Regions from separate parts of the Exiguobacterium sp. s64 genome, predicted to be linked through region 3. Evidence: riboswitches for the same ligand, from Rfam matches in the RefSeq annotation. Region 3 holds a riboswitch; each other region holds the start of a gene.

Region 1 (5,474 bases), on a different contig from region 3:
GCTGCGTCGTCGACGGGGGAAAGGATTCACGTTTTCTAGTAGACAAAATGCCTTTGCGCCACTGTCTCTCAACGCGGACACATCGATTGAGGCACGGACGTTCCCGATGCTCACGAATATCGAACTGAGGGATTGGCTGATCACGTTCAACGCGTCGCTCGCCCCTGAGTTAAAACTTCGGACGAATGAGACGGTCGTCGACTGGTTCGAGCGCATCGAGCTGACAGATATCGATGCCTCGCTCTATCATCTGATTCGCTATGGTCCCGCATCCGATCATGACATCCCGTTCGAGCAACAACAACGATTTCACGAGGCACTCGACCGTTACTTGAAGCGGCAACCCTGAGCGAGAAAGTACCCGGGTTCTCAATGACTGGCAAACATGCTACGCTCATTGATAATAGGAAAAAAATGTAACTTTCTTAGGAGGTTTGATTGATGAAACGCCTAGGCCTACTCGGATTCAGTGTGTTTTTGCTGACCGGGTGCACCGATTCCGTTGAGCAACCCATCGTCCCGGCCGATACAAATGAACCGTCGTCCGAAGACATCACCGCTTGGACGCGAGAAGATTTTAAAGACGTCTTCGACCAATATGAAAAAGTCCCGCCGCTCTTGAAGGCACTCGAGAACGATGGACTCACCCCGTTCCGCGAGACGTTCGAGCACGTCGTCATCGCCGGCGACGGCATCCAGCATACATACGCCGACATTCATCCGTTCAAACTTGACGACGGCACGTACGCCACCGTCTATGAGAGCGCGAACGGAGACATCGCCAACGGTCCCGAGTCGGTCGCGCCGCTGTTTTGGCAAGAAGCATCGTTCCTTCAATTCGTCGAAGAAATCGAGAAACGAAAATATGGGACGAGTGCCCCACCGACGGACGTCGTTTTGACCGAAGACGAGTTTCAGGCGCTCTATAATCGCCACGCCTACACATCCGCGCTCATCGTCGAGCTCGACGAATGGGGCGTACAACTGGCGCGCGATCCGCTCGAGAACGTCATCATCGCGGGAAACGGGGTCAAGGAAGTGAAGGCCGACTTGATCGTCTTTGAAGTCGAAGGCGGCTACGCCATCGTCTACGACCGAGACGGTGAGATTTTCAAAGGGCCGGAGTCGATTGCTCCGCTGTTTTGGAGCGAGACGGATTATGAAAACCTACTCGAGAAACATGAATGACTTATGGGAAGCGTCGTTTCAAGTCCCGGTACTCGAGTAGCAAATTGAGCCATTGCGCCGGCTTATCGCTCGACTCAGCTACATCGTACCGGTACCTCGTCACATATACATGCCACGACAAGGCACGATAGACGCAACCGAGCTCTTCGGCGATCAATAGATGACGCCAAAGTACGTCCTTGGGTGCGACGCCGCTCCACGCTTCCAAGTAAACCGTACGCATCGTTTGAATCTGTTCATACCAGGCGACCTCGTCTTCTTCCGGCAATAAGTCGTACAGCGCGTTCCAAAACACGCGCACGCTGAAAAACGGATGTGTGACGGTCGCGTCGCCCCAGTCGAGGATACACAAATCATTCGTCCGTTCCCGCCAGAAGATGTTGCCGCCGTGCAAATCACCGTGCTCGAGACTCATCGGCATCCCAATCGCCAGCTCATCGCACATCGCGATCAATTCATCTTGAAGCGCGAGCATAGCCTCGGCTTTGTATTGCTCGAGCCCGGCGCAGAGCTCAGGTAAATACGTGCGAATTTCGCCCTTCAACTTGGCCGGTCGGCGGTCCGGGATGCCGTAAGACAAGTAGGTCTCGATCTGGTCGATCTCCTGTCGCTGCAGCTGTGCGTATTGACGCAACGCCGCTTCGTATCGACTCACGTCAGGTCGTTCACGTAGCGCCTCTCCGCCGATGTCTCGCATGAGCAACCAGTTCCGGGCTGAATCGATGGCGATGACGTCAGGCACGAAATCAGGATGCCGCTCGGCCAGAAACGCCGACAATCCGGCCTCGCCGCGGCTGATATCGGTCACCACTTTGGCGTAGTAACGTTCCTCATCGAGCGCGCCAACAAGCAAGTACGTCAAATCGGTATCTTTGATCACGTGCCACCTCGCATTCGGCACGTTTGCCTCAATCCATCGTTCGAACCGTTCACGAAACGATCGTTCACGCCATGGGATTGCCTGTCTCATCCTTTTCACTCTTTCTTTCATCATCTCCTAGGAGGAAACGATATGGACGTTGTATATTACTCATACCCGGTCGATGCCATCTTGTATATGTACTTAGGGGCGACGGCCGTCGTCAGTCTCATCATCGGGCTGCTCGTTTGGCGTCTGTTCAAGCGCCGAGCTGTCGGCTTTTGGACAACGCTCGTTCTCAGCTTTGTCGGGCTGTCGCTCTCGCTCGTCTGGTTTCAAAACGCGTCCGTCGCCGTGTTCATGGGGACACTCCCGTGGCTGATCAATCTCGTCTTCTCCCTTTTGTTGTACGGCCTGTTCGTCGGAATCATCTATGTCGCGTTCCGACCACGAAAGCTCGACCGCGTCAAGTGACGGTATGCTATACTCATGTTAATAAACGACCACTAGGGGAGCCTTCGGGCTGAGACGGCATGCGCCGGACCCTTCGAACCTGATCTGGCTCATACCAGCGTAGGGAAGTGGTGTGGGATTCGTCTGTCTTTCCACGCCACTTTTCCACTTGGAGAAGTGGCGTTTTCATTTTGAAAGGAGACTATCTATGCGTATTCAACAACTCACTTGGATGGCGATGCTCATCGCCATCGCCGTCATCGGTTCCCTGTTCATCTCGATTCCGACCGGTGTCGCCCGTGCCTATCCGATTCAACATATGGTGAACGTCATCGCCGCCGTCACCGTCGGGCCGATCGGGGCCGTTCTCGTTGCGTTCGTGACCGGAATCGTCCGTGTCATGACCGGTACCGGGTCGCTCTTGGCCTTTCCCGGAGGTATGATTGGGGCGCTTTTGGCCGGGGTCTTCTATATGAAGACGAACCGCGTAGCCTTCGCCGCATTTGGTGAAGTCATCGGGACCGGCCTCATCGCTTCGCTCGTCGCCGTCCCGTACGCCAAGGTGTTGATGGGGACCGAGTTCGGGGCGCTGTTCTTCTTCCCAGCCTTCCTTGCCTCGAGTGTGACTGGGGCCGTGCTCGGCTGGATCGTCTTGGCTCGGGTCAAGCAATTACGACCGCTCACGGTGAAACGATAAATAGGAGTTCCCCCCGCTGAAAAAAATGGTAAAATCAGGATAACACATACTGGGAAGTCATGTCTTGAATCGATTGACGCTATTATTGGCGGCTACCGCTTGCCTGTTCATGTCCGGTCTGTTGTACACACTTGAACGGATTGCCATGTATACACGGTGGAACGCTCAAATCGCAACGGGTACATTCTCGAGCGAGCCGATGTTCGTCGATGTGTTGCTCCAAAACGTGTTCATCTCGATTTTCGGAGTGGCCGTGATCGTTCTCTTTTTCAAAGCGGGCAGTGCTGTCCAAAATACATCGTCCACAAAAGCAGGGACGGCCGACTCATGACGGCTGTCCCTGTTTGACGTGATACACCCAAATCTCTTCCCCGTTTGCCTCATCAATCAGGACACTGTCGACAAATCCCCCCTTCGCATAGAACCGTTTTGCCGGTTCGTTCATCGGATGCAAACTGAGGATGAGGTCATCGACATCGAAGTGTTCTTGCATCCACTGAATCGCAAGTTGTAAACATGTTGAACCGATACCTTTCCCTTGCTCTGTCACATCGATCATAAATCGATCGAGCCAGATGTAACGCTCCACCTTGTTCTCTGCCCCAATCATCATGAAACCGACGGGATGATCATCGCGACAAAGTGCATAGCACTGCCACGCATATTTGACATCGGTTTCCATCTCGCGGAGCGATTCGGCGTTTGTTTCGATAAAGCGAGCTTGGTCAGAAGCGACGGTCAAGGCGACAACAGCCTCCCGGTTCGTGTCATCGACAAGTTGAATCGTCAGCGTATCGGCAGCCATCGGCGCACCTCTTCCATGTCCAGTCCGCGCTTCGGCAAGATATAGGCGCTGACCGAGGAGTTGTATAGATACACATAATCGTCCTCCTCGACGACTTCCTTGATTCCTGCCCATGACACACGCGTCTCGCCGAACTCATTTAAATCGCGCAGACCAGTCTCCTCCAAATCCATCGTATGCAAGCCAAGCATACCTTCGTTGCTGCGTTCGTCGATGAGACGCCGCGTCTGCTTCCGGACGTGCCGTTCAAAGTATTTCGGATAATATAGGAACCACAGAACGCTCGCGATTCCGTATATCCCGTACAGCCACCAGTCCGTCTCTTGGAGCCACGTCGCCAGCACGAAAGCAGCGCCTAAAAAGATAAGTGGTCCGATGATTCGCTGCAGGAGAATCATTCGCTTTCCGGTCTTCGAACGTTTAATATGGCTCAAGTTGAACCGGATATAGTCGTCTTCCGTCAATTCGTATTGGATTTTCATCATCATTCCCTCCTCGGTGTCCTATACGTCTCACGTGAAGAAAAGTTCCGTTCAGAACGTTGATTCGATACACTAAAACAAAGGAGTGACATCATGAAACAAATCCATCACATCTGTATTCAAACACCCGACTATGAGGCGTCCAAACAATTTTATGAGGCGCTCGGCTTCGAACTCGTTCAGGAGTCACCTGACTTTCATACGCGCGCGTACAACAGCTGGCTCAAACTTGGCGATTTCTATATCGAGCTTCAAACGGCAAAAGTCGACGAGACGTTGTCGCCTTATTCAAAGCACGTGGCCGGCCCGGTCCACTTCGCGCTTTATGTCGATGACCTCGAAACAGAAGTGCGGCGCCTCGAGGACCTCGGTGTAACGTTCCTACCAAAGCACGGCGGGAACATCTACTTCGTCGTTGATGGTCATTTGAGTAAATTAAAAGCCCCGGAAGGCACGATTATCGAGCTCCGGGACACGTTTGTCATCAAGTGAGGCGCTGCCTTGCTTTTTTTATTGCCAAAATCGCACACCCTCATGTTTTTCGCCGTCTTCGAACAGGTACAAGACAAAGAACACACTTTGTCCGTACCGTTTGGAGGCCTTTCATGAAATATCTCGATTATTGGAGTTACTTATCGCTCTCCCTCGCCAAGCTGTTCCTCTTCAGCCTGTTGACCGCGAGCGCGTTCGACCTACCTTTTCTATTCATCAACCTCGCGACCATCTTGATGATGACGAGTTGGGCGCTACTCGTAAAATCGCAGACACGTCGCTGGATTTTGTTCGCGTCGCTGTTTCTGCACAGCACGCTACTCATCTCGGACGTCTGGTACTACCGCTATTTCGGTAACTTGCTGTCGGCCGCCTTGCTCTCTGACATCGGCCAGATGGGAGACGTCGGGGGCGGCTTTCTGACACTGATTCAAGCTCCTGACTTCATCTTGTTCACAGATTTGCTCGTCTACGCGGCTGTCCTCCTCTATATGAAGC
Region 2 (5,474 bases), on a different contig from region 3:
AGAGTGGAGGCAATTCAATGGAGACAGTAAACGCGGCGTTATGGATTCGAGTCAGAAATACACTTGGGGAAGGCCCATGTTGGGATGCTGAACTGAAACGGTTCTATTGGGTCGACATCGAAGGACACACACTTTGGTGGTACGACGAAAAGGAAGACGAGCTGTCATCGTTCGATATGGGACAACAGATCGGGTTTGCGGTCCCGAAAGTGACAGACGGCGTCGTCGTCGGCTTGAAAGACGGCATCTATGAATGGGACGAGGGATCGAAGCGACTCGATAAACTCGTCGAACTCGATGACCCGGAAGGTGATCTTCGCTTCAACGACGGAAAGGCCGACCCGTACGGACGAATCTTTGCCGGGACGCTTCATCTCAACGACGAGGAGAACGAGGCGACGCTCTATCGCTTGAACCGTGACGGCACGACCGAGGTCATGCTCAGTGAACTGACGCTGTCGAACGGTCTGACATGGTCTCCGGACCACTCGACGTTCTACCATATCGATACACCGACCGAGACGGTCCGCAAATACCCGTTCGACTTGAAGACAGGAACACTCGGGGATGGGGAAGTCGTCATCGATTTCAAAGATGAGGAAGGATTCCCGGACGGTATGACATCCGATGAAGACGGCTTTTTATGGATTGCCCACTTTGCGGGCGGACGCGTCTCGCGCTGGAACCCGAAGACGGGTGAAAAAGTGCTCGAGGTGCTCGTGCCGGCCCCGAACGTCACGTCATGCTGTTTCGTCGGTGATGACTTGAAACAACTTGCGATCACGACGGCGCGCGAAGGAATGGATGACGCGGCGCTCGAGGCCCATCCGGACGCAGGTTCGGTCTTTAAAATTGATACAGATGTGAAAGGGATGCCGCTCTATCGGTTTGGTCGATAAGGAGGTACGAAGATGGTAAAACGATTGCTCGTTCGTGCGGGAATCGGTTTGGCGCTCGCGGCGGTCGCCCGGGTCGGGATTCAAAAGCTGTTGGAGGCGAACCGGGAAGACGATCATACGTATTTGAATCCGCGGTGGGATGAGACGCCGAGTGTGGATGCCGATAAGGACGCGGATGAGGTCGGTCTGACCCAGCTCGACTCGATTTATCGAGCCGAGTGGCAGGCGAACGCCTATCCACGCTCAGAGGCCGAACGCAAGGCGTTAGAAGAATAGGCAGGAGAACACGTCCGGAAACGGGCGTGTTTTTTTCTTGACAAGACGTCACCGACCCGTCATTATCTAAAAAGTAATCATTACGATTTATGAGTGGGTAGAATGAGACGAATCCCGATCACCGTGCTGTCAGGTTATTTAGGAAGCGGTAAGACGACACTATTGAACCACATATTGAACAATCGGACGGGCAAGAAATACGCCGTCATCGTCAACGACATGAGCGAGTTGAATATCGATGAGCGATTGATTGAACAGGGCGGTTTTTCAAGGACGGACGAAAAGTTGGTCGAACTATCGAACGGCTGCATCTGTTGCACGCTCCGTGAGGACCTGCTCGAGGCGGTAGCAGAGCTTGCGAACGACCGGGACCTCGACGGAATCATCATCGAGTCGTCCGGTATCTCAGAGCCGATCCCGGTCGCCCAAACGTTTACATATGCCGATGACGCCCTCGGCATCGATTTGACGAGCCGAGTCTATATTGATGCGATAGTGACCGTCGTCGATGCGTTTCGGTTCTTAAAAGATTTCAACTTGGGCGAGTCGCTCCATGAACGCAAGCAGGCGATTGAGGCGACGGACGTCCGCGAAGTCGTCGACCTGCTCGTCGACCAAGTCGAATTCGCCGATATCATCGTCTTCAACAAGGCGGATCGCGTGACCGAGACCGAACTCGGCGAGATGACCGGACTGTTGAAGGCGCTCAACCCAACCGCGAAGCTGTTGACGTCTGTCCATGCGAACGTGGAATTGACCGAGCTGTTGGATGTCAATTTGTTCGATTTCGAACAGGCGATGCGTGCGGCCGGGTGGATTCAAGAACTTGAGACAGATGTGCACACGCCGGAGACGGAAGAATACGACATCAGTTCATTCGTCTATCGTCGGCGTCGGCCGTTCCACCCGGAGCGTCTCCATGCCTGGATTGAGGCGTTTCCGGAAGAAATCGTCCGCGCGAAAGGGTTCTTATGGATTGCTTCCCGGAACGACCTCGCCTGTCTGTTTTCACAAGCGGGCTACGCCTCGACGCTCGAACATGCCGGGCGCTGGCTCGCGACGCTTCCGGAAGATGAGCGTCGTCACATGTTCGCGGCCGAACCGGAACTCGCCGCCGACTATGTCGAACCGTACGGTGACCGACAGACGGAGCTCGTCTTGATTGGGCAGCGGATGGATCGAGCCATCATCGAACAAGAGCTCGATCACTGTCTGCTGACAGATGAGGAGATGGCGCTGGATTGGTCGACGCTCCGGGACACACTTCCGGGGAACGAGGTCGTCACGTTCTCATAAGACCGTTTACAAAATGAAAGCGGTCGTCTATACTGATTCTTGCATGAACAACCGCATACATTGGACTACACTAGGGGTGCTTCGGCTGAGATGTGAGCATGGCTCCAATCCCTTATGACTCGATCCGGGTAATACCGGCGTGAGGAAGTGTGGCACTTTTTCTAATGGATTAAAATTGGACGAGTGGCCGCATTCTCATGGATGCGGCTTTTTTGTGTACACATAATAAGGGGGAATAGAACATGAACAAACAATGTGGAACGAGCCCGTTCGTCGGGTTCCGCTTTACACTGAGCCCGATGACGACTGATTTCGTGAGCATCATCAAAGGGGCGTTGAAGGAGACGGATTTGCAAAACGTCTGGCGACATACCGATGACGTGTCGACGGTCATCCGTGGACGAAGTGAGCATGTATTCGATGTGGCTAAGGCCGTGCTGTCACACGCGACAAAGACAGGGGAACATGTGTCGATGAGCGGGACGTTCTCGGTCGGGTGTCCAGGGGATACAGCCGGAGATGAAGTGCTCGTTGTGTCGAGCGAACCGCTTAATGGTCCCGTCGGTCCGCAATATGTCTCCTCACAGTTCGCGCTCTATCCGCTCGGTGATGACGACTATATGGACATCATCTACGAAGAAATCGCTTTTGCGAAAGAGCGAGGTGTCTTCAATGACTCGATGCATTACGCCTCAGGTATACATGGGGACATCGAGCCGGTGTTCGCTTTCTATGAGGCGACGTTTGATCGCGTCCGACAGAAGACAAGCCACGTCGTCATGACGGTGACGTTCAGCGTGAACAGTCCGTCACACGAGGGACGTATGGATGCTTAAATCGTGGAAGTTAAAAGAGATCGTCTTGTTGTCGATTTTATCGGTCGTGTTCGCAGTGGTCTATTTGGCGTTCGTCCATGCTGGGAACTTGTGGGCCGGTCTGATTGGACCAATCGCCTACGAATGGATTTTTGGGATATGGTTCATCGTCTCGATTATCGCAGCTTATATCATTCGCAAGCCTGGGGCTGCATTCTTGTCCGAAGTGCTTGCGGCGACGATTGAGATGATGATTGGCAACGCCATCGGACCGCGCATCATTTTAGTCGGGATCGTTCAAGGGATCGGCGCCGAAGCGGCGTTCGCTTTGACGGGTTATAAACGCTATGATCTTTGGGTGCTCATGCTCGCCGGATTCAGTGCTGCTGTGACAAGTTTCGCATATACGTACGTCATGGGAGGGCTCAATGCCCTCAGTCCGACATATGTGGCTACGATGTTCGCTTTACGCGCAACGAGCGGGATGTTGATTGCTGGTCTGGGCGGTAAGATTTTGAGCGACTTGTTGCTTCGGACGGGCGCGCTTGATGGGTATGCTCTCGCGCGACAGGACCGTATGCATGGTTGAGGCAGAACATCTGACATTTCGTTATCCGAACAAGAAATGCGATGTCTTGACGGATATCACACTACGTCTAACAAAAGGGAGAACGGTCATTACAGGGGCAAGTGGTTCGGGAAAATCAACATTGCTCGCTTTGATGAATCGTCTCTATCCGGACAATTGTGATGGCATCCTGACGGGCAGATTGCACTTGTTCGATCGCTCTTATGATACGTATGAAGCTGGCGAAGTAAACCGGCGCGTCGGAACAGTCTTTCAGGACCCGGACAGTCAGTTCGTCATGCAGACGGTCGAAGAAGAATTGATTTTCACGCTCGAAAACTTTGCCGTCGCGAGATACGAGATGATGGCCCGTGTCACCACAATGTTAGAGGCGTTGCATTTGACCGATTATCGTCACCGTACCATTCATGACCTATCGGGGGGTGAGAAGCAGCAAATTGCCGTCGCTTGTGCCTTGATTGGCCGTCCCGAGTGGCTCCTCCTCGATGAGCCGCTCGCTCACCTCGATCCTGAGACCGCCCATCATTTCGTTCGTTGGCTCGACGGCGTCGCACAGACCGTAAACGTTGTCGTCATCGAGCATCGGCCATACATATGGGGTGATTTTTTTGACCGACAAATAAAGCTCGTGAGTGGGCGCATCGACTATGATGGACCGTTCATCGTCCGACCAGATTATGCGTTCTCTCCAATTAAAGTTGAACGAGGAAAGGAAATGTTATTTCACATACCGGATTTAAAACGAAAAACATTTCAATTAGCAGCGAGCGAGTTAAAGGTCGCTGAGGGTGATCTCATTGCGGTGCTCGGTCGAAATGGTAGCGGAAAGTCGACATGGCTGCGAAGCCTAGCCCGGAAACATCGTGAAGTCGGCCTCGTCCCGCAATCACCGGCGCATCTATTCGTTACGAATGATGTGACCCGAGAACTCGCATATGGCCATAATCGCCCGATTGAGGACGTCTTAACGCGGCTCGGGCTCGAATCAGTGCGTGACCACCATCCACTCTCCCTTAGTCACGGTCAAAAACGAAGGCTCGCCATCGGAGTGATGATGCTGTCTAATAAACAACTGATTGCGTTTGATGAACCGACTGCCGGACAAGACGAGGTATCGCTTCGTGCGCTATATGACTTAATGGTCGAACGAACACGATCCGGCCAGACGATTTTGTTTGTGACGCACGACCTCAGCTTCGCGCGGATTGCGAACACATATTATTTGATGTGTGACGGCGACTTGAGTGGGCCATATGACGCTTCACTCTGGGATGAAAAAGAATTACTACGCACCCACGGCTTATTGATGGAGGAATCGCGATGACATTTCATGAGATGAACCCGACGATTAAATTTCTGACCGTGGCATGTCTCATGTTCGGTCTCGCCTTCATGTATAACCCTTGGACTCCGCTTGCTGTTTTTCTCGGTACAGTTACACTTCAAACGCTATTCTCTGCTGTGAGCTGGAGAAGATGGGGGTTGTACATGATCCCATTTTTATTGACCGCGCTCGGGACATTGTGGACGACGCTCGTCTTTGGAAAGCAATCAAGCGGAGATGTCGTGTTCAAGCTGTTTGGCAATGATGTGACCGAC
Region 3 (5,474 bases):
AAAATGGTCGAGTGCTGTTGACGCATGTTCTCGATTTTGACAGCGACGAGTTCACCGTAACGCTGTCCTTTCGTGATGACGTCGCCTGGCGTCTCGACGTGAACGTGAACTTTAAGCAACTCTTCATCTGCGACGACGAGGAGTGAGTCCCCGAGTTCAGACAGTTCGTTGCGGAACGCATCCTCGTTGAACGGGGCATCCTTCAACTTCGCGTCTTGGAAACGAACCATGATTTCCGTGCAATAACCAAACTCGATGTCTTCGGTCGACATGAATCCTTGCGCGGCGTGGGCATGATGTTCGGCTTCGATGAGCGCATCCATGACCGGTGCATGTGGCTTCTCAAGCTCTTTTCCTTCAAGGCTCGCAAGGAACCCTTCATAAATAACGAGCAAGCCTTGGCCGCCCGAATCGACGACGCCAACTTCTTTCAAGACCGGCAATAAGTCCGGCGTCCGCTCGAGTGAAGCTTTCGCTTCCACGATCACACGTTCCATGAACTCGTTGAAGTCGCTCGTCGACTCTGAAGCACGGAGCGCTTCGTCGGCCGCTTCACGAGCAACCGTCAAAATCGTTCCTTCAACCGGTTTCATAACCGCCTTGTATGCCGTGTCGACACCACGTTTCAATGCCTCAGCGAAATCGACTGTCGACACTTCGGTCTTTCCTTCGATTGCTTTACCGAAGCCACGGAACAATTGGCTTAAAATAACACCGGAGTTCCCGCGTGCCCCCATCAAGAGACCACGTGCAAACTTCGATGAGACGTCAGCGATATTTGCCGTGTTGAGTGCGGCCACTTCCTTCGCACCCGATGTCATCGTCAAATTCATGTTCGTCCCCGTGTCGCCATCCGGCACCGGGAAGACGTTAAGCGAATCTACATAATCCGCATTCTGGCTCAAGTTGGCTGCACCGTTCGCGACCATGTTCGCGAACACCAATCCATCTAAACGTTTTAAACCCACACCAAATCCTCCTTCGTTCTCGTCAGTCATTCGTCAGACGAACGCCTTGTACGAATATGTTTACCGACGAAACGTTTAATCCTAAAGTTTCACCGAGCGTGTATTTTACACGGCTTTGCACGTTGTATGCGACTTCCGACACTTTCGTCCCGTAGCTCACAATGATGTGCATGTCGATATGTACGTCTTCTCCATCTTGACGTACGACCACGCCTCGGGCGTAGTTTTCACGCTTCAATAGTTCTGCAATCCCGTCTTTCAATTGAGCTTGAGACGCCATTCCCACAACGCCGAAACATTCCATCGCCGCACCGCCTGCGAGTGTTGCGACCACGTCGTTCGTGATGTCAATATTGCCATATGTTGTCTTCATTTCAATTGCCATATGGAGTAGCCTCCTTCATTCGGAATGATTCCTTCACTACATTCTACAATAAGTACCTAGTTATTAAAAGAACCTGCTCCATAAACTCGGTCAATTGTAGCCGTAACCCTCATTCATTATTAAAATCCTTTCCAGTAATGTCAAGTTTTTTTCTTGTCATCCTATGATTTTCTAGTTGCATCGTGAAAAAACCCGTGCTAATATAAACGAGTGTCTATTAGGACGAACCCACATAAAAAAGGAGGGGAAACGCATGGCACGTAAATGCTACGTAACAGGTAAATCACCTAAATCAGGTAACAACCGTTCGCACGCACTCAACAAGACAAAACGCACTTGGGGTGTAAACGTACAAAAAGTTCGTATTCTCGTTGACGGTAAACCTAAACGAGTTTGGGTTTCAGCTCGCGCTCTTAAATCAGGTCTCGTTGAACGCGTATAATTTTTATACACGAACGAAATAAATCCCAGCGGCATTCGCCGATGGGATTTTTTTGTGTTCATTTTTTGATATACAGCACGAGCACCGTGCCTTCATGCACAATCAAATCCGCTGATTCGCCGGCCCACTCGTTCGAGATTGTGAGCGCCTCATGGCTGACGACATCGTGACGGTCGAGCGGATATTTGACGCCGCGGATTGACACGTTCGCCCGCTTCCACGGGACGAGCGACAAATAGTGATCGTCTTGACGTGGGAGCTCGTGACGCCCGGTTCCGACAAGACGAACGGTTTGCCCGGCCGTGAACAAACGCATCTCTGGATACGCCTCGAGCAGCCCAATATTACCGAGCGTCATGTCGAGGCGTCCACCGAGAGCGCCGTACACGAGCATCTCCGTCGCCCCGTGTCCACGGGCCGCCTCGAGCGCGATCTCAAGGTCGGTCACATCTTTTTCAGATGGGTAACGGACGGCGTCGATCGGCACTTCGCCCGTGAAAGAGTCGAAATCGCCGACGACGAGATCCGGGTTCAGCCCTTGGTTCAACAGTGTCTCGTACCCCCCGTCGACGCCGATGATGTAATCGACGTCACTAGGGAGTCCCGAGATTGGTTCCGGGCTAGCCGCCACAATCAACACCCGCATTAGCGGACGTCCCGGGTCGCGAGCGTGGCGAAACGTGGTGCCGAGACGAACAAGAGAACGAGGACGACGGCCGACACGAGGAAGGACGGCAACATATACGTCATGTTATAAGCAAACGAATAGGCGACGACCGGCCCTTCCGCATACTCGGCGAAGAAAACGATCCCTGATAAAACGTGGGCGCCGTAGCGAAGCAAAGAACCGAGGAGCGCCCCGAGCACCAAGTAGACGACGAGCGTCTTTTTCGCCTCGTCCTTGGCGGCTCGTTTCACTTGTCCGGCGAACAGTCCGGCCATACCGACGACACCATAAGCGAATGTGTAGTCGAGCAGGAACTGGACCGGCGTGAAGATGTAAGCCCCGAACAGCAGTTGCAACGTTCCGACGAGCGCTCCTGTCGCCAGTCCTCCTTTTAATCCATGGCGGTACGCCATCACGAAGATTGGCAACATCGCCAGGCTGATCGATCCACCCTGCGGCATCCGGAACGGGATGAGCAAATCAAAGATCAAGCCGAGTGCGGCGAACAATGAGATTTCAATGAGCGCCTGTAGTTTTAAACGTTGTTTCATCTTATTCCCTCCTAATTATATGAGCGAACGACAAAAAGCAGCATGACGTAAACGCCATGCTGCTATCGAGTAGCAACGTGCATTTTCGCCACATCCCTACGTCCGTGTGAACGGAACAGGTTCAAAGGGTTAGCAAATGCCTCTCAGCCACAGAATGTGACACCCCTTGCGACAATATTTGTTGTTCTATTGACGATTATACACGAGATGCGTGACGAATGCTATCGATTGCGTCTTTATAGCTCGGCTCGTTATAGATGGCTGAGCCAGCCACGAGCACATCAGCTCCAGCGTCGATGCATAATTTCGCCGTCTCTGCGTTGACACCGCCGTCGATCTCGATTTCAAAGTCGAGACGACGCGCTTGGCGCATCTCGCTCAGCGCTGCAATTTTCGGGACGACCGATTCGATGAATGCCTGGCCCCCAAAGCCAGGGTTCACCGTCATAAGGAGCACCATGTCGACGTCACCGAGCACATGTTCAATCGACGACAGCGGCGTATGCGGATTCAAGACGACACCACACTTGGCGCCAGCCGCTTTGATTTGTTGCAACACGCGATGCAAATGATTCGTCGCTTCAACGTGGACGGTGACGATGTCTGCCCCGGCCTTGATAAAATCTTCGACGAACCGTTCGGGCTGGTCGATCATCAAATGGACGTCGAGTACCATGTCCGACTTCTTCCGTAAGCTCGCTAACACCGGTAGGCCGATTGAGATGTTCGGGACGAATTGACCGTCCATGACGTCAAAATGGATGTAATCCGCTCCAGCCTCTTGGACCGCCTTCACTTCTGCCTCTAAATTGGCGAAGTCCGCCGCTAAAATCGATGGTGCAATTTTAATCATGTCAGTACCTCCGTTGTCTATCGTTTAACTCTGCCATAAACGTAACATAATTCTCATAGCGGGTGGAAGCGATTTCTCCAGCTTCGACGGCCGCTTTGACGGCACAACCTGGTTCGTTCAAATGGGCACAACCGCGGAATTTACAGTCATCGTGCCGCTCGACGAACTCAGGGAAACACCAGCGCATCTCTTCGACTTCGAGTTCTTCTGGGAACTCGAGGCTCGAGAAACCAGGCGTATCGGCCACGAGCCCGTCGGCAAGCGTGATAAGGGTGACGTGACGCGTCGTATGCTTACCGCGCCCGAGTGATTTCGAGATTTTCCCGGTCGCAAGTTCAAGCTCAGGTGCGACCGCGTTCAAGAGCGAGCTCTTGCCGACCCCGGTCTGTCCGGCGAATACGCTCGTCTTCTCCTTAAACGACCCACGAATTTGTTCGATTCCCGATCCGTCCTCGGTCGACGTCTCGATGACCTCATAGCCGATCGAACGGTATAAGGCCGCTGCTTCATGAATCTTCTCCCGTTCCGACTCCGTCAACAAGTCCATTTTCGTCAAAACGATAATCGGATGGACTTGCTTCGATTCAATCAAGACGAGGAAACGGTCGAGCAGATGGAACGAGAACGCCGGCTCTTTTACCGAGAATAACAAGAACGCTTGATCGATATTGGCGATTGGCGGACGGACGAGATGGTTCGACCGCTCGTCAACAGCCAATATATAACCGGTACCATCCCCTTGGTCTTGGATGTCGACATCGTCGCCGACGACAGGTGAGATGTTCCGGTTTCGGAAATTGCCGCGGGCGCGACAACGGATCTCTTGTTTCTCTTCCGTCATGACGTCATAAAACCCGCCTTGTAATCGAATAATCGTACCTTTCATTCCATTACCTCCTTAGAAAAAGAGGCGACGCGCACGCCACCTCTTCATTGTGATTCTTTTGCTTGTGCGTAAGTCACCGTATCCGTGCGAACAACTTCGCCATCGACTTCAATCGTCGCGGTTCCGACTTCGTCCGGTGCGATGACGAGCGTATACGAGTAAGTCGTCGTCTCCGTTATCTTATCACGCAACACCTCGACTTCGCCACGGGCATCGACCGTCCGAATGACGACTTCGAGCGCTTCAGCCTCTTCCCCTTCGGGCGGCGGCTCGATTTCGACGTTGACTTCCCGTTCGATTGAGACGTCGGTCGGTTCGACCCCTTGTGACACGATGACGGTCAGTTCCGTCCCCGGGTCGACTGCCGTTCCTGCCGTCGGGAGTTGGCGGATGATTTGATTTGCAGGAACGCTCGTTGAATACTCATCACGTTTGACGATTTTCAAGCTATTCTGTTCGGCATACGTCGTCGCTTCCTCGAACGTATAGCCCGCCAAGTTGGCGAGTTCGATTTTATTACTGCCGGTCGAGACGACGAGCGTCACCGTCTCTTCAGATGGGACGACCTCGTTGCCTGGGGCGATCGATTGGGAGATGACATCCCCGCTATCGACCGTCTCGGATGCCTCCGACTGAATCTCGATATCCGTGAACTCAAGATCTTTGAGCGTCCGTTCGGCCGACGACTGGGACAGTCCTTCAACATCCGGCATCTCGACCGT
Region 4 (5,474 bases), on a different contig from region 3:
TGAAAAGTCCGAACCGGCAAGCGCTTCGTTTGCTTGGGAAAGAAGTGCCTTCAAGTCAGGCGTTTTTCGCAAGCGAGTTCTTTTGGAAAAATGTCAAGGCGGCCTACGCCGAGGAAATGAACGGAGGTTCGTTCATCGACTATTTCTGGATGTGGCAGAGTATGTACACTCCGATTTTACGGGTGCTCCATCAACCGCTCCCGAAAGTCGACCTCGTTCATTCCGTGTCAACGGGTTATGCCGGTGTGGTCGCGTCCTACATGAAAGAGACGCAAGGGATTCCGTTCATCTTGACGGAGCACGGCATCTACTCGCGGGAACGCGAAGAGGAGATTCTACAGTCGTATTGGATTCCAGCGCCGTATAAGCCGAGGTGGGTCCGTTTCTTTCACCATTTGTCGCGTGAGGCCTATAACGCGGCCGATGAGATCATCACCTTGTTCGAGCGGAACCGCGAATATCAGGAGTGGATCGGCGCCCCGAGCGAGAAGACGAAAATTATCGCCAACGGCATCGCCGATCGACAAATCCAGGCGACGGTCGATCGCCCGGAGCACGATCTCTTTCAAATCGGGGCCATCGTCCGCTTGGTGCCAATCAAAGATTTGAAGACGATGATTTACGCCGCCAAGATTTTGCAGGAGCGGCATCGTCTGTTCAAGCTGACGATCATGGGACCGCTCGATGAGGATGAGGAATATGCGGAAGAGTGCCGGTTGCTCATCGAACAGAGCGGGCTGACCGATTATGTCGAGCTCGCTGGAAAGGTTGATGTCCAAGCCTATTTGCCGAAGTTTGATTTACTTCTGTTGACGAGTATCTCGGAAGGTCAACCGCTCGCGATTCTTGAAGGCATGGCAGCCGGCATCCCGTGGATCGCGACCGATGTCGGGGCTTGTTCCGAGCTCCTGTATGGACGAGAAGACGACCCGTTCGGTCCAGCCGGGTTTATCGTGCCCCCGGTTCATCCGGAAGCGGTCGCAGACAAGGTCGAGTGGATGATGGATTATCCGCAGGAGCGGATGCGTTTCGGTAAGAACGGGCGGGAGCGGGTCCGCCAATACTATCGTCTCCAACAAGTCGTGGACCGCTACAAAGCCATCTATGAAACGAGGAGGGAACAGTATGGCGGGCATCGGGTTTAAGCTGCAGAAGTTGTTCCAAGAAGACTACTATTCGTCCAGGTTGAAGGCGTACACGTTCTCGGGCCTCGTCACATCCGGACCGTGGTTGATCGTCATCTTGGTCGTCGGGACGATTCAATGGTTGGCGTTCCAAATGCCGACGTTATCGCTCGCCGAACGGACGCTTTTCATGATCTCGGTCTCGTACGCGTTCATCTTCTCGCAAATCTTGTTCAGCTTCCAACAGCTCGTCGTCACCCGATATGTGGCGGACTTGTTTTATGAGAAGAAAGCGCATGAAATTTTCCCGGTCTTCACCGGGATGCTCAAAGTGACGATCCTCGCCGCGACGATTCTGTACAGTATCTTTTGGCTATTGTCGCCGCTCGATTTTCTGTACAAACTGACGTTGTTCATTTTATTCATGACGATCAATGTCATCTGGGTCATGTTCTTGTTCTTGAGTGCCGCCAAGTATTATCAAGCGGTGGCCTATAGCTTCTTGCTCGGCGGACTCATCTCGGTCGGGAGCGTCTATGCGATTAGCCGTCTCATGGTCAATCCGTCGAGTCTCGAGCTGTTGCTCGGTTTCACGGTCGGGATGATTGTGACGTTGTTCGGGTTGTTCTTCGCGATGCTCCGGACGTTCCCGCTCCGTTACGCGGTGAAAGAGTTCTCGTACTTCAAGTACTTCGACCGCTATCCAGACTTGTTCGCCATCGGCGTGTTGTACGTGCTCGGGATTTGGGTCACGAACTTTATCATCTGGTTCGGTGAAGGACGTGTGATCATCGCGGACTCGTTCTTGTTCAACCCGTATTATGACACGGCCATCTTTTGGTCCTACTTGACGATCATCCCGACGCAGCTCTTGTTCATCGTCGCCGTCGAGACCCGGTTTTATGAGCGCTATCGCACGTTTTATGGATTGATCAACTACGGCGGGGCGCTCCATCAAATCGAGAAGGCGAAACAGACGATGACGTCGGTGCTGAAAAATGAGTTGATTCGACTCGCGCGCAGCCAAGGCGTCGTGACGTTGTTCGCCATCCTCATGGCAGGCGTGTTCGTCGGTTGGATCGGCGTCCCGGATGAGATCGGTCAAATCTTTCGGATGACGACGCTCGCGGCGTTCGCGAACGCGATGATTCTCATCTTGACGTTGTTGTTGCTCTATTTCGAGGATCGACGCGGGGCATTGTTCGTCAACATCTCGTTCTTCACGTTGAATGCGTTGTTCACGCTCTTGCTCTTGCCGCGCGGCATCGATTGGTACGGCGTCGGCTTTGCCGTCAGCACGACAATCACGTTCTTCTTGGCCGGCCTGCGTTTGATCTATTACATGGGCAAAGTCGATTATTACGTGTTCGCGGCCTCGAATCGACGCAAGCTTGGTACCGAACGGTTCTCCCAAATGGGGACGTTGTTGAACCGTCACTTCTCGCGATAAAGGGTTTTCAACAAAGATAAAGACTGATATGATGTGGTCGTAGACGACCGAATTTCATAATGTTTACCACTAGGGGAGTCGCGTGACGCGGCTGAGATGGACGAGGTCCAGACCCTTTGAACCTGATCTAGTTCACGCTAGCGTAGGGAAGTGGGCGAACCGATTGTTCTCGTACACTTTGTGTAAATCCGACGCCGCTTCCGTTATGGGAGGCGGCGTCTTTTTTTATTACAAAGGAGGAGACAAGAATGACATTCACCGCACATCTTCGACAAGAGGCCGATGCCTTGTTTCAAGCCAGCTTTGACCATCCGTTCGTCCGCGAGCTCGGAACGGGTGAACTCGACGAGGCGAAATTTCGGCATTACGTCATGCAAGACTCATATTATTTGAACCAGTTCTCCAAAGTGCAGGCGAAAGGCGCGACCCTCGCCCCGAACATGGAAGTAGCGAGCCGCTTTTTGACGCATGCGCTTCATACGATTGAAGCGGAGCATGCGTTGCACCGTGAGTTTTTCACCTTGCTCGACGTGACGGAGGCAGAGTGGGCAACGTTTGAGCCCGCTCCAACGGCTTACGCCTATGCGCTCCATATGCAACAGGCCGGTCCGACGCTCGGCGACGTGCTCGCGTCGATTTTGCCGTGCTACTGGGTCTATTATGAGATTGGGGAACGAATGAAAGATGCCACACCCGATCATCCGATCTATGCGACGTGGATTGCGACGTACGGTTCGGAATGGTTCCGCGATCTCGTCGAGGAACAGATTGAACGGCTCGACGTGCTCGCCGGACAAGCGACAGCGGAAGAACGGGTCCGGTATCAACAGCTGTTCTTGAAGAGTTGTTATTATGAACATGCGTTTTGGGAAATGGCGTGGACGCTCGAGTCGTGGGATTTACCGGCGGGGGTGACACGATGAAGCGCGACTTATGGGACAAAGTCAGAGCCGAACGGCCACTCATCCATAACATTACGAATATCGTCGTCGCTAACTTTTCGGCGAACGGGTTGCTCGCCATCGGCGCTGCGCCGGTGATGGCGTCAGCCGTCGAAGAAGTCGCGGACATGGCGTCTGCGAGCGATGCGCTCGTACTCAATATCGGCACACTCGATGCGACGACGGAACGTACGATGATTCGAGCCGGACAGGCGGCGAATGAATCGAGCCGGCCGGTCGTCTTCGATCCGGTCGGTGTCGGGGCGACCGCGTTTCGACGTGACGTCGCTACATCCATTTTGCAACACGTCCGCGTGACGGTCATCCGAGGCAATGCCGGAGAAATCGCGACATTGATTGGTCTCGACGCGGCGGCGCGCGGCGTGGACGCTGGGGAAACGCGGGTTGATTTGAATCACATCGCGCGCGCGGCGGCACGACGCTACAACTGTGTCGTTGCCGTGACCGGAGAGACGGATGTCGTCAGCGACGGGGACGCGACGATTGAAATCAAAGGCGGCACCGCAGCAATGGCCCGGACGACAGGGACCGGTTGTTTACTCAGTGCGGTCGTCGGTGCGTTCCTTGCGGTCGAACGGGATGCGGTTACGGCAACGGCGACAGCGCTCGCCGGATATGCCCGGTGCGGCGAACTGGCTACCACTTTGGCGGACGGACCGGGCGACTTCCCCGTTCATTTCTTGAATGAACTCGGCAAGATGACGGCCGTCGAGTTGCCGAGCGACCGTATTGAGGTGGTGTTATGATGCGGCCGCAAGTATTGACGATTGCCGGTTCGGACTCTGGCGGGGGAGCGGGAATCCAAGCTGATTTGAAGACGTTTCAAGAGCTCGGCGTGTTCGGGACGAGCGTTCTGACGGCCGTCACCGCTCAAAATACGCGTGGGGTGCATGGGGTCGAAGCAGTGTCGCCGGAACTCATCACGCAACAACTCGATGCAATCGGTTCGGACTTTTCGATCGCAGCATGTAAGACCGGGATGTTATTTGATGCGGCGCGCATCGAGGCGGTCGCTACCGGGGTGAAACGTCATGTCTTCAACCGACTCGTCGTCGACCCGGTCATGATTGCGAAAGGAGGGGCCCCGCTTTTACAGGACACGGCGGTCGATGCGCTCAAGACCTCCTTGTTGCCACTCGCGACAGTCGTCACGCCGAACGTGCCGGAAGCGGAAGTGCTGACCGGTTTGACGATTCGATCGTTTAATGATCGTCTCGAGGCGGCTCGGCGGATGTTAGCGTACGGTGTGCGCGCGGTTATTTTAAAAGGCGGCCATCTCGAAGGTGAAACTGCCGAAGACTTGATCATGACGGAGTCAGAAGTGTTCCTCCTCTCGGCCCCGCGCATCCAGACGAGCGATACACACGGAACAGGTTGTACATTTTCGGCGGCGCTTACAGCGGAACTTGCCAAAGGTCGTTCCATCATGGAGGCGGCGGTGACGGCGAAGCGGTTCATTCAAAGCGCCATCACCCATGGCCTCGAGATCGGCGCCGGACACGGACCGACGAACCATTGGGCATATGTGGCGTATGGAGAGGAGGGCGTGACGATTGAATCCATCAAGGCGGGCACTCGCTGAACAGTTACGGCTTTACTTCGTATGCGGGACACCGAACACGAAAGACATACTCCAGACGGTCGAAACGGCGCTCCGATGTGGCGTGACATGTTTCCAATTTCGCGAAAAAGGTAAAGAGGCACTGTATGGGGATAAAAAAGAAGCGATGGCGAGAGCGTTGCAAACACTTTGCCGCTCGTACAACGTCCCGTTCATCATCAATGACGACGTCGACTTGGCAGAGCGCATCAATGCGGATGGCGTGCATATCGGGCAAGACGACGCCGATGCCGCACGCGTTCGCGAACGAATCGGTCCGGGCAAATGGCTCGGTGTCTCCGTCCATACGCTCGAAGAAGCGGCTGCGGCGATCGACT

What was found. A riboswitch is a leader RNA that binds a small molecule or an ion and turns the genes downstream of it on or off. The one in region 3 is predicted to bind thiamine pyrophosphate.
Region 1: another riboswitch for thiamine pyrophosphate. It lies ahead of thiW (energy coupling factor transporter S component ThiW); the one in region 3 lies ahead of thiT (energy-coupled thiamine transporter ThiT).
Region 2: another riboswitch for thiamine pyrophosphate. It lies ahead of KNP64_RS04065 (YkoF family thiamine/hydroxymethylpyrimidine-binding protein); the one in region 3 lies ahead of thiT (energy-coupled thiamine transporter ThiT).
Region 4: another riboswitch for thiamine pyrophosphate. It lies ahead of tenA (thiaminase II); the one in region 3 lies ahead of thiT (energy-coupled thiamine transporter ThiT).

Annotation. Positions count from the first base shown of each region.
Region 1 is NZ_JACSLH010000008.1:22,539-28,012, reverse strand. It holds gene KNP64_RS11605 (hypothetical protein) at 1-349, shown strand, start outside; gene KNP64_RS11600 (hypothetical protein) at 442-1,188, shown strand; gene KNP64_RS11595 (aminoglycoside phosphotransferase family protein) at 1,190-2,158, opposite strand; gene KNP64_RS11590 (hypothetical protein) at 2,201-2,521, shown strand; TPP riboswitch at 2,546-2,644, shown strand; gene thiW (energy coupling factor transporter S component ThiW) at 2,709-3,197, shown strand; gene KNP64_RS11580 (hypothetical protein) at 3,262-3,528, shown strand; gene KNP64_RS11575 (GNAT family N-acetyltransferase) at 3,523-4,002, opposite strand; gene KNP64_RS11570 (YcxB family protein) at 3,984-4,484, opposite strand; gene KNP64_RS11565 (VOC family protein) at 4,578-4,976, shown strand; gene KNP64_RS11560 (LTA synthase family protein) at 5,090-5,474, shown strand, end outside.
Region 2 is NZ_JACSLH010000002.1:97,308-102,781, reverse strand. It holds gene KNP64_RS04080 (SMP-30/gluconolactonase/LRE family protein) at 18-899, shown strand; gene KNP64_RS04075 (hypothetical protein) at 912-1,175, shown strand; gene KNP64_RS04070 (GTP-binding protein) at 1,278-2,471, shown strand; TPP riboswitch at 2,534-2,634, shown strand; gene KNP64_RS04065 (YkoF family thiamine/hydroxymethylpyrimidine-binding protein) at 2,714-3,307, shown strand; gene KNP64_RS04060 (ECF transporter S component) at 3,300-3,875, shown strand; gene KNP64_RS04055 (ABC transporter ATP-binding protein) at 3,868-5,199, shown strand; gene KNP64_RS04050 (energy-coupling factor transporter transmembrane component T family protein) at 5,196-5,474, shown strand, end outside.
Region 3 is NZ_JACSLH010000001.1:383,773-389,246, reverse strand. It holds gene KNP64_RS01990 (DAK2 domain-containing protein) at 1-968, opposite strand, end outside; gene KNP64_RS01985 (Asp23/Gls24 family envelope stress response protein) at 991-1,353, opposite strand; gene rpmB (50S ribosomal protein L28) at 1,607-1,795, shown strand; gene KNP64_RS01975 (thiamine diphosphokinase) at 1,854-2,441, opposite strand; gene thiT (energy-coupled thiamine transporter ThiT) at 2,441-3,013, opposite strand; TPP riboswitch at 3,090-3,190, opposite strand; gene rpe (ribulose-phosphate 3-epimerase) at 3,210-3,866, opposite strand; gene rsgA (ribosome small subunit-dependent GTPase A) at 3,868-4,752, opposite strand; gene pknB (Stk1 family PASTA domain-containing Ser/Thr kinase) at 4,797-5,474, opposite strand, start outside.
Region 4 is NZ_JACSLH010000008.1:65,889-71,362, forward strand. It holds gene pelF (GT4 family glycosyltransferase PelF) at 1-1,145, shown strand, start outside; gene pelG (exopolysaccharide Pel transporter PelG) at 1,126-2,574, shown strand; TPP riboswitch at 2,636-2,740, shown strand; gene tenA (thiaminase II) at 2,823-3,497, shown strand; gene thiM (hydroxyethylthiazole kinase) at 3,494-4,282, shown strand; gene thiD (bifunctional hydroxymethylpyrimidine kinase/phosphomethylpyrimidine kinase) at 4,282-5,118, shown strand; gene thiE (thiamine phosphate synthase) at 5,090-5,474, shown strand, end outside.